2 regions of the Geobacillus sp. GHH01 genome follow, and region 1 is predicted to be linked to the other one. Evidence: a T-box and tRNA genes for the amino acid it is inferred to sense, from the RefSeq annotation. Region 1 holds a T-box; the other holds one or more tRNA genes.
What was found. The T-box of region 1 lies ahead of leuS (leucine--tRNA ligase). A T-box ahead of a tRNA ligase gene usually reads a tRNA of that ligase, here a tRNA-Leu.
Positions count from the first base shown of each region.

Region 1 (3,259 bases):
AAGAAACGATCCGGAGAAGCGGAAAGAGCGCCATCCCGCTCCGCGGGCTGGGCGCTTGCCCTCCTTTGCGCCGGCTATGGACTGTGTTGGTTGAGCTATGTCCAATGGTCGACGACGATCGCCGCCTATACACGCGAGCTCGGGATACCAGTCGGGCAGTACAGCTTGCTTTGGACGATCAACGGGGCGTTGATCGTCTTGGCCCAGCCGCTGTTGTCAGCGGTCATCCGCCGCTTCATGCCGACGTTGAAGCGGCAAATCGTGATCGGTTTTTTTATTTTCGCCGTTTCGTTTGCCATGCTGTTGGGGGCGCATTCGTTTGCAGAGTTTGCCGCGTCCATGATGGTGCTCACGATCGCCGAGATGATCGTCTGGCCGGCGATTCCGGCCGCGGTGAACGAATGGGCGCCCCCGGGGAAAGCCGGGTTTTACCAAGGAATCGTCAACGGGACGGCCACGGCCGGACGGATGATCGGACCGGTCATCGGCGGCTCGGTCGCCGATCTGTTTGGAATGAAACTGCTCATCATGATGTTAGCATTGTTTGCCTTATTGGCGGTGCTGGCCGCGCTTTTGCATGATCGTCGGCTCCCGAAGCGGACGGAGAACGCGGATGAAAAAACCGCGGCTTCCGTATAGATTTCGGCTTGCAATTGATCGACAAATTTTTTAAAATAATAATAAATTTGTCATTCTGTCCACTCATCGCTCGATTCATCCTATTTCGCGCAGGAGACTCCCACTTCAACGACCAAAGGGAGTAAGTGGGAGAGGAATGTGCGTTCCCCCTTTCTTTTGTGTATGATAGAATAAAGACGTGGAGAAAACTGTTAAATAAAGGCACTCCAATAACGGCTGCTCGATGGATGGAGTTGGTTGCAGGAAACGTTGCAACCGTAAAACATGAGCGTAGGTCTGTCTGTTGTGTGTGGAAGCCAAGTACTGCCAACAGACACACCGAGAGAATCGGTAACGATGCAGGCATGACCTGCGTCGTTGGGTAGTCGTCAACCTGCCCCCTGATGCAACCCCAAGTCAAGGAAGGAGGACGAAGTCCGTTTGCACTTCTGGGGAGTTGCAAGCCCCCACTTCAAGCGTTAGCGAAGTGGGGGTAGTTGACGTGCGAATAAGGCGAATAACGGTGAAGAGGAGCAGTAGCGGGCCCGACGGACGGCAGAGAGTTGACGGATGGTGCGAGTCAACCGAAGTCGGCTCGTGAACTCGCCTCGGAGTTGCCGGCGTGAACGGTCATCGACAGCGCCGGCCGTCCATCCGCGTTAAGGAAGAAAGCGGGTGCGCCGTTTGGCGCGCCAAAAAGGGTGGTACCGCGGGAAGCGCGCCTCTCGTCCCTTTGCTGTGGGGATGGGGGGGTTTTTTTGTACATATTTTCGTCAATGATGCAAGTAGAACTTGATAGGAGGAGTGCTGCGATGAGCTTCAACCACCGCGAAATTGAACAAAAATGGCAGGACTATTGGGAGAAAAACAAAACGTTCCGCACGTCCGATGATGATGACAAGCCGAAGTTTTACGTTCTCGACATGTTCCCGTATCCATCCGGCGCCGGCTTGCACGTCGGCCATCCGGAAGGATATACGGCGACCGATATTTTGGCGCGCATGAAGCGGATGCAAGGGTACAACGTCCTTCACCCGATGGGCTGGGACGCGTTCGGGCTGCCGGCCGAGCAATATGCGCTCGATACCGGCAACGACCCGGCGGAGTTTACGCAAAAAAACATCGACAATTTCCGCCGGCAAATCAAATCGCTTGGCTTTTCGTACGACTGGGACCGGGAGATCAATACGACCGACCCGAACTATTACAAATGGACGCAATGGATTTTCTTGAAGCTGTATGAAAAAGGGCTCGCCTACATGGATGAAGTGCCGGTCAACTGGTGCCCGGCGCTCGGCACGGTGCTGGCGAACGAAGAGGTGATCAACGGCCGGAGCGAGCGCGGCGGGCATCCGGTCATCCGCAAGCCGATGCGGCAATGGATGCTGAAAATCACCGCCTATGCCGACCGCTTGCTTGAAGATTTGGAAGAGCTCGACTGGCCGGAAAGCATTAAGGAGATGCAGCGCAACTGGATTGGCCGTTCGGAAGGAGCGGAAATCGAGTTCGCCGTCGACGGCCATGACGAAACATTCACCGTGTTCACGACGCGTCCGGATACGCTGTTTGGCGCGACGTACACCGTCTTGGCGCCGGAGCATCCGCTCGTTGAAAAAATCACGACGCCGGAGCAAAAGCCAGCCGTTGACGCCTACTTAAAGGAAATTCAAAGCAAAAGCGACCTTGAGCGCACCGATTTGGCGAAAGAAAAAACGGGCGTGTTCACCGGCGCGTACGCCATTCACCCGGTCACCGGCGATCGGCTTCCGATTTGGATCGCTGACTACGTCTTGATGAGCTACGGCACCGGAGCGATCATGGCCGTGCCGGCGCACGATGAGCGCGACTACGAGTTTGCGAAAAAATTCCACTTGCCGATGAAAGAAGTCGTCGCCGGCGGCGATATCGAAAAAGAACCGTACACCGGAGATGGCGAGCATATCAACTCCGAGTTTTTGAACGGGTTGAACAAGCAGGAAGCGATCGACAAAATGATCGCCTGGCTTGAGGAGCACGGCAAAGGGCGGAAAAAAGTGTCGTACCGGCTGCGCGACTGGCTGTTCAGCCGCCAGCGCTACTGGGGCGAGCCGATTCCGATCATCCATTGGGAAGACGGCACGATGACGCCGGTGCCGGAAGAGGAATTGCCGCTTGTGTTGCCGAAAACGGATGAAATCCGTCCGTCGGGAACGGGCGAGTCGCCGCTGGCCAACATCGAAGAATGGGTCAATGTTGTCGACCCGAAAACCGGGAAAAAAGGGCGGCGCGAAACGAACACGATGCCGCAATGGGCTGGAAGCTGCTGGTATTATTTGCGCTACATCGACCCGCACAACGACAAGCAGCTCGCCGATCCGGAAAAGCTGAAAAAGTGGCTGCCGGTCGATGTTTACATCGGCGGGGCGGAGCACGCGGTTTTGCATTTGCTTTATGCCCGCTTCTGGCATAAGTTTCTCTATGACCTTGGCATCGTGCCGACGAAAGAACCGTTCCAAAAGCTGTTCAACCAAGGGATGATTTTAGGCGAAAACAACGAAAAAATGAGCAAATCAAAAGGCAATGTCGTCAACCCGGACGACATCATCGAAAGCCATGGGGCCGACACCTTGCGGCTGTATGAAATGTTCATGGGGCCGCTTGA
Region 1 covers NC_020210.1:2,920,251-2,923,509, reverse strand. Annotated here, with positions in the region: gene GHH_RS14395 (MFS transporter) at 1-639, shown strand, start outside; T-box leader at 1,133-1,354, shown strand; gene leuS (leucine--tRNA ligase) at 1,431-3,259, shown strand, end outside.

Region 2 (3,259 bases), 900 kb from region 1:
TTGCCATCGGAAGGATGAAAATATCTCTATGTCGAATATTACAGTTTTACACATTTTGAAGCTCAGGTATTTTCAGAGTAGATGCAATTTGAAACTTTAACATTTGCAGCTTTTCCATAGCCTCGGCATTTGATCGACTGTCGGGCGACTGAACAATGCTGCTTTCAGACCCATGCATGGGTCTGTGAAGCGGGTGGTTGTTCGTTCTTCCGTCACGCCTTGGTGTTCGTCAGTCGAGAAAATAGACAAGCTGCCTTTTCGTCAGGAATTGTTAAACTATAATGTCCAGTCAATGCCAATAATCAAACAAAACATTTTGCGAAAAAAGGTTGACAATCAGGATGATCGTGTGCTAAATTATAAAAGCCGTCGCTAAACGGCGGAAAACAGCAGAGGAAGTTGCGGGAAAACGTATTGACAAACGACAAGTTGCTCAATATAATAAACAATGTCGATTGTCAAACATCATTCCGCAATAGCTCAGCGACGAGCCTCACATCTTCGAATTGGCTGCGAGTTGCCTCGACGCATCTCGCTTTCTTGAATTAGCTGGCAGAGGAAGAGGCAACGAGCACATCGTAAAGATATGCATGACATATAATTTTTTCATCATTCCGCAATAGCTCAGCGGTAGAGCAACCGGCTGTTAACCGGTAGGTCGTAGGTTCGAATCCTACTTGCGGAGCCATTTCTTTGGAGAAGTACCCAAGTGGCTGAAGGGGACGGTTTGCTAAACCGTTAGGTCGTGGCTTTACGGCGCGCGGGTTCAAATCCCGCCTTCTCCGCCACTCCAATACGTATATGCGTGGCCCGTTGGTCAAGTGGTTAAGACACCGCCCTTTCACGGCGGTAACACGGGTTCGAATCCCGTACGGGTCACTGAATAGCGCGGGGTGATCCCCGCGATTTGTGGTCCCGTAGTGTAGTGGTTAACATGCCTGCCTGTCACGCAGGAGATCGCGGGTTCGAGTCCCGTCGGGACCGCCATTGCACTAAATCGCTGGGCCATAGCCAAGCGGTAAGGCAACGGACTTTGACTCCGTGATGCGCTGGTTCGAATCCAGCTGGCCCAGCCATTTTTATGTGTTAAATACATGAGCCATTAGCTCAGTAACGAGCGCTGCATCTTCGAGTTCGCTGCGAGTTGTCCCGACGCATCCGACATCTTCGAATATGCTAGCAGAGGAAGGGACATCGTTCACTGTGAGTGTATACTTGACTATGAGCCATTAGCTCAGTAACGAGCGCTGCATCTTCGAGTTCGCTGCGAGTTGTCCCGACGCATCCGACATCTTCGAATATGCTAGCAGAGGAAGGGACATCGTTCACTGTGAGTGTATACTTGACTATGAGCCATTAGCTCAGTAACGAGCGCTGCATCTTCGAGTTCGCTGCGAGTTGTCCCGACGCATCCGACATCTTCGAATATGCTAGCAGAGGAAGGGACATCGTTCACTGTGAGTGTATACTTGACTATGAGCCATTAGCTCAGTAACGAGCGCTGCATCTTCGAGTTTGCTTCGAGTTGCCTCGACGCACCTAGCTTCTTTGAATAGGCTGGCAGAGGAAGAGGCAGGTAGAGCTAGGTAGTACCTGGAGTGTATACCCAACCATGAGCCATTAGCTCAGTAGGTAGAGCATCTGACTTTTAATCAGAGGGTCGGAGGTTCGAGTCCTCCATGGCTCACCATATTAGCGGGTGTGGCGGAATTGGCAGACGCACCAGACTTAGGATCTGGCGCCTCACGGCGTGGGGGTTCAAGTCCCTCCACCCGCACTGATTAGTCAATATGCGGTCGTGGCGGAATGGCAGACGCGCTAGGTTGAGGGCCTAGTGGGGGCGACCCCGTGGAGGTTCAAGTCCTCTCGACCGCATTTTTTAGATAAACTATTGACAGCAACACAGCGAGTTGCTAAAATATAATCCGTCTCTTTGGTGCAATAATCTATTGCGCTCGTAGCTCAATTGGATAGAGCATCTGACTACGGATCAGAAGGTTAGGGGTTCGAATCCTCTCGAGCGCGCCATCATCGGGAAGTAGCTCAGCTTGGTAGAGCACATGGTTTGGGACCATGGGGTCGCAGGTTCAAATCCTGTCTTCCCGATTTTGTTAAACTAAATATTATGCGGGTGTAGTTTAGTGGTAAAACCTCAGCCTTCCAAGCTGATGTCGTGGGTTCGATTCCCATCACCCGCTCCATGAAGAGTCCATAGGATTATTTCGTTCCTTGAAAACTGAACGAAACGAAGCGCGACGAAAAGCGGAGGTCCGCATGGGCCGAAGCAAAAGCCAATCAACTTTCTTTGGAGAGTTTGATCCTGGCTCAGGACGAACGCTGGCGGCGTGCCTAATACATGCAAGTCGAGCGGACCGAACGAGGGCTTGCTCTTGTTTGGTCAGCGGCGGACGGGTGAGTAACACGTGGGCAACCTGCCCGCAAGACCGGGATAACTCCGGGAAACCGGAGCTAATACCGGATAACACCGAAGACCGCATGGTCTTCGGTTGAAAGGCGGCCTTTGGGCTGTCACTTGCGGATGGGCCCGCGGCGCATTAGCTAGTTGGTGAGGTAACGGCTCACCAAGGCGACGATGCGTAGCCGGCCTGAGAGGGTGACCGGCCACACTGGGACTGAGACACGGCCCAGACTCCTACGGGAGGCAGCAGTAGGGAATCTTCCGCAATGGGCGAAAGCCTGACGGAGCGACGCCGCGTGAGCGAAGAAGGCCTTCGGGTCGTAAAGCTCTGTTGTGAGGGACGAAGGAGCGCCGTTCGAAGAGGGCGGCGCGGTGACGGTACCTCACGAGAAAGCCCCGGCTAACTACGTGCCAGCAGCCGCGGTAATACGTAGGGGGCGAGCGTTGTCCGGAATTATTGGGCGTAAAGCGCGCGCAGGCGGTCTCTTAAGTCTGATGTGAAAGCCCACGGCTCAACCGTGGAGGGTCATTGGAAACTGGGGGACTTGAGTGCAGGAGAGGAGAGCGGAATTCCACGTGTAGCGGTGAAATGCGTAGAGATGTGGAGGAACACCAGTGGCGAAGGCGGCTCTCTGGCCTGCAACTGACGCTGAGGCGCGAAAGCGTGGGGAGCAAACAGGATTAGATACCCTGGTAGTCCACGCCGTAAACGATGAGTGCTAAGTGTTAGAGGGGTCACACCCTTTAGTGCTGCAGCTAACGCGATAAGCACTCCGCCTGGGGAGTACGGCCGCAAGGCTGAAACTCAAAGGAATTGACGGGGGCCCGCACAAGCGGTGG
Region 2 covers NC_020210.1:241,396-244,654, forward strand. Annotated here, with positions in the region: tRNA gene GHH_RS01285 (tRNA-Asn) at 614-688, shown strand; tRNA gene GHH_RS01290 (tRNA-Ser) at 696-788, shown strand; tRNA gene GHH_RS01295 (tRNA-Glu) at 808-879, shown strand; tRNA gene GHH_RS01300 (tRNA-Asp) at 912-987, shown strand; tRNA gene GHH_RS01305 (tRNA-Gln) at 1,002-1,076, shown strand; tRNA gene GHH_RS01310 (tRNA-Lys) at 1,615-1,690, shown strand; tRNA gene GHH_RS01315 (tRNA-Leu) at 1,696-1,777, shown strand; tRNA gene GHH_RS01320 (tRNA-Leu) at 1,793-1,875, shown strand; tRNA gene GHH_RS01325 (tRNA-Arg) at 1,952-2,028, shown strand; tRNA gene GHH_RS01330 (tRNA-Pro) at 2,033-2,106, shown strand; tRNA gene GHH_RS01335 (tRNA-Gly) at 2,128-2,201, shown strand; rRNA gene GHH_RS01340 (16S ribosomal RNA) at 2,303-3,259, shown strand, end outside.
Region 2: it encodes a tRNA-Leu, which carries the amino acid that the T-box ahead of leuS (leucine--tRNA ligase) is inferred to sense. The anticodon was not compared.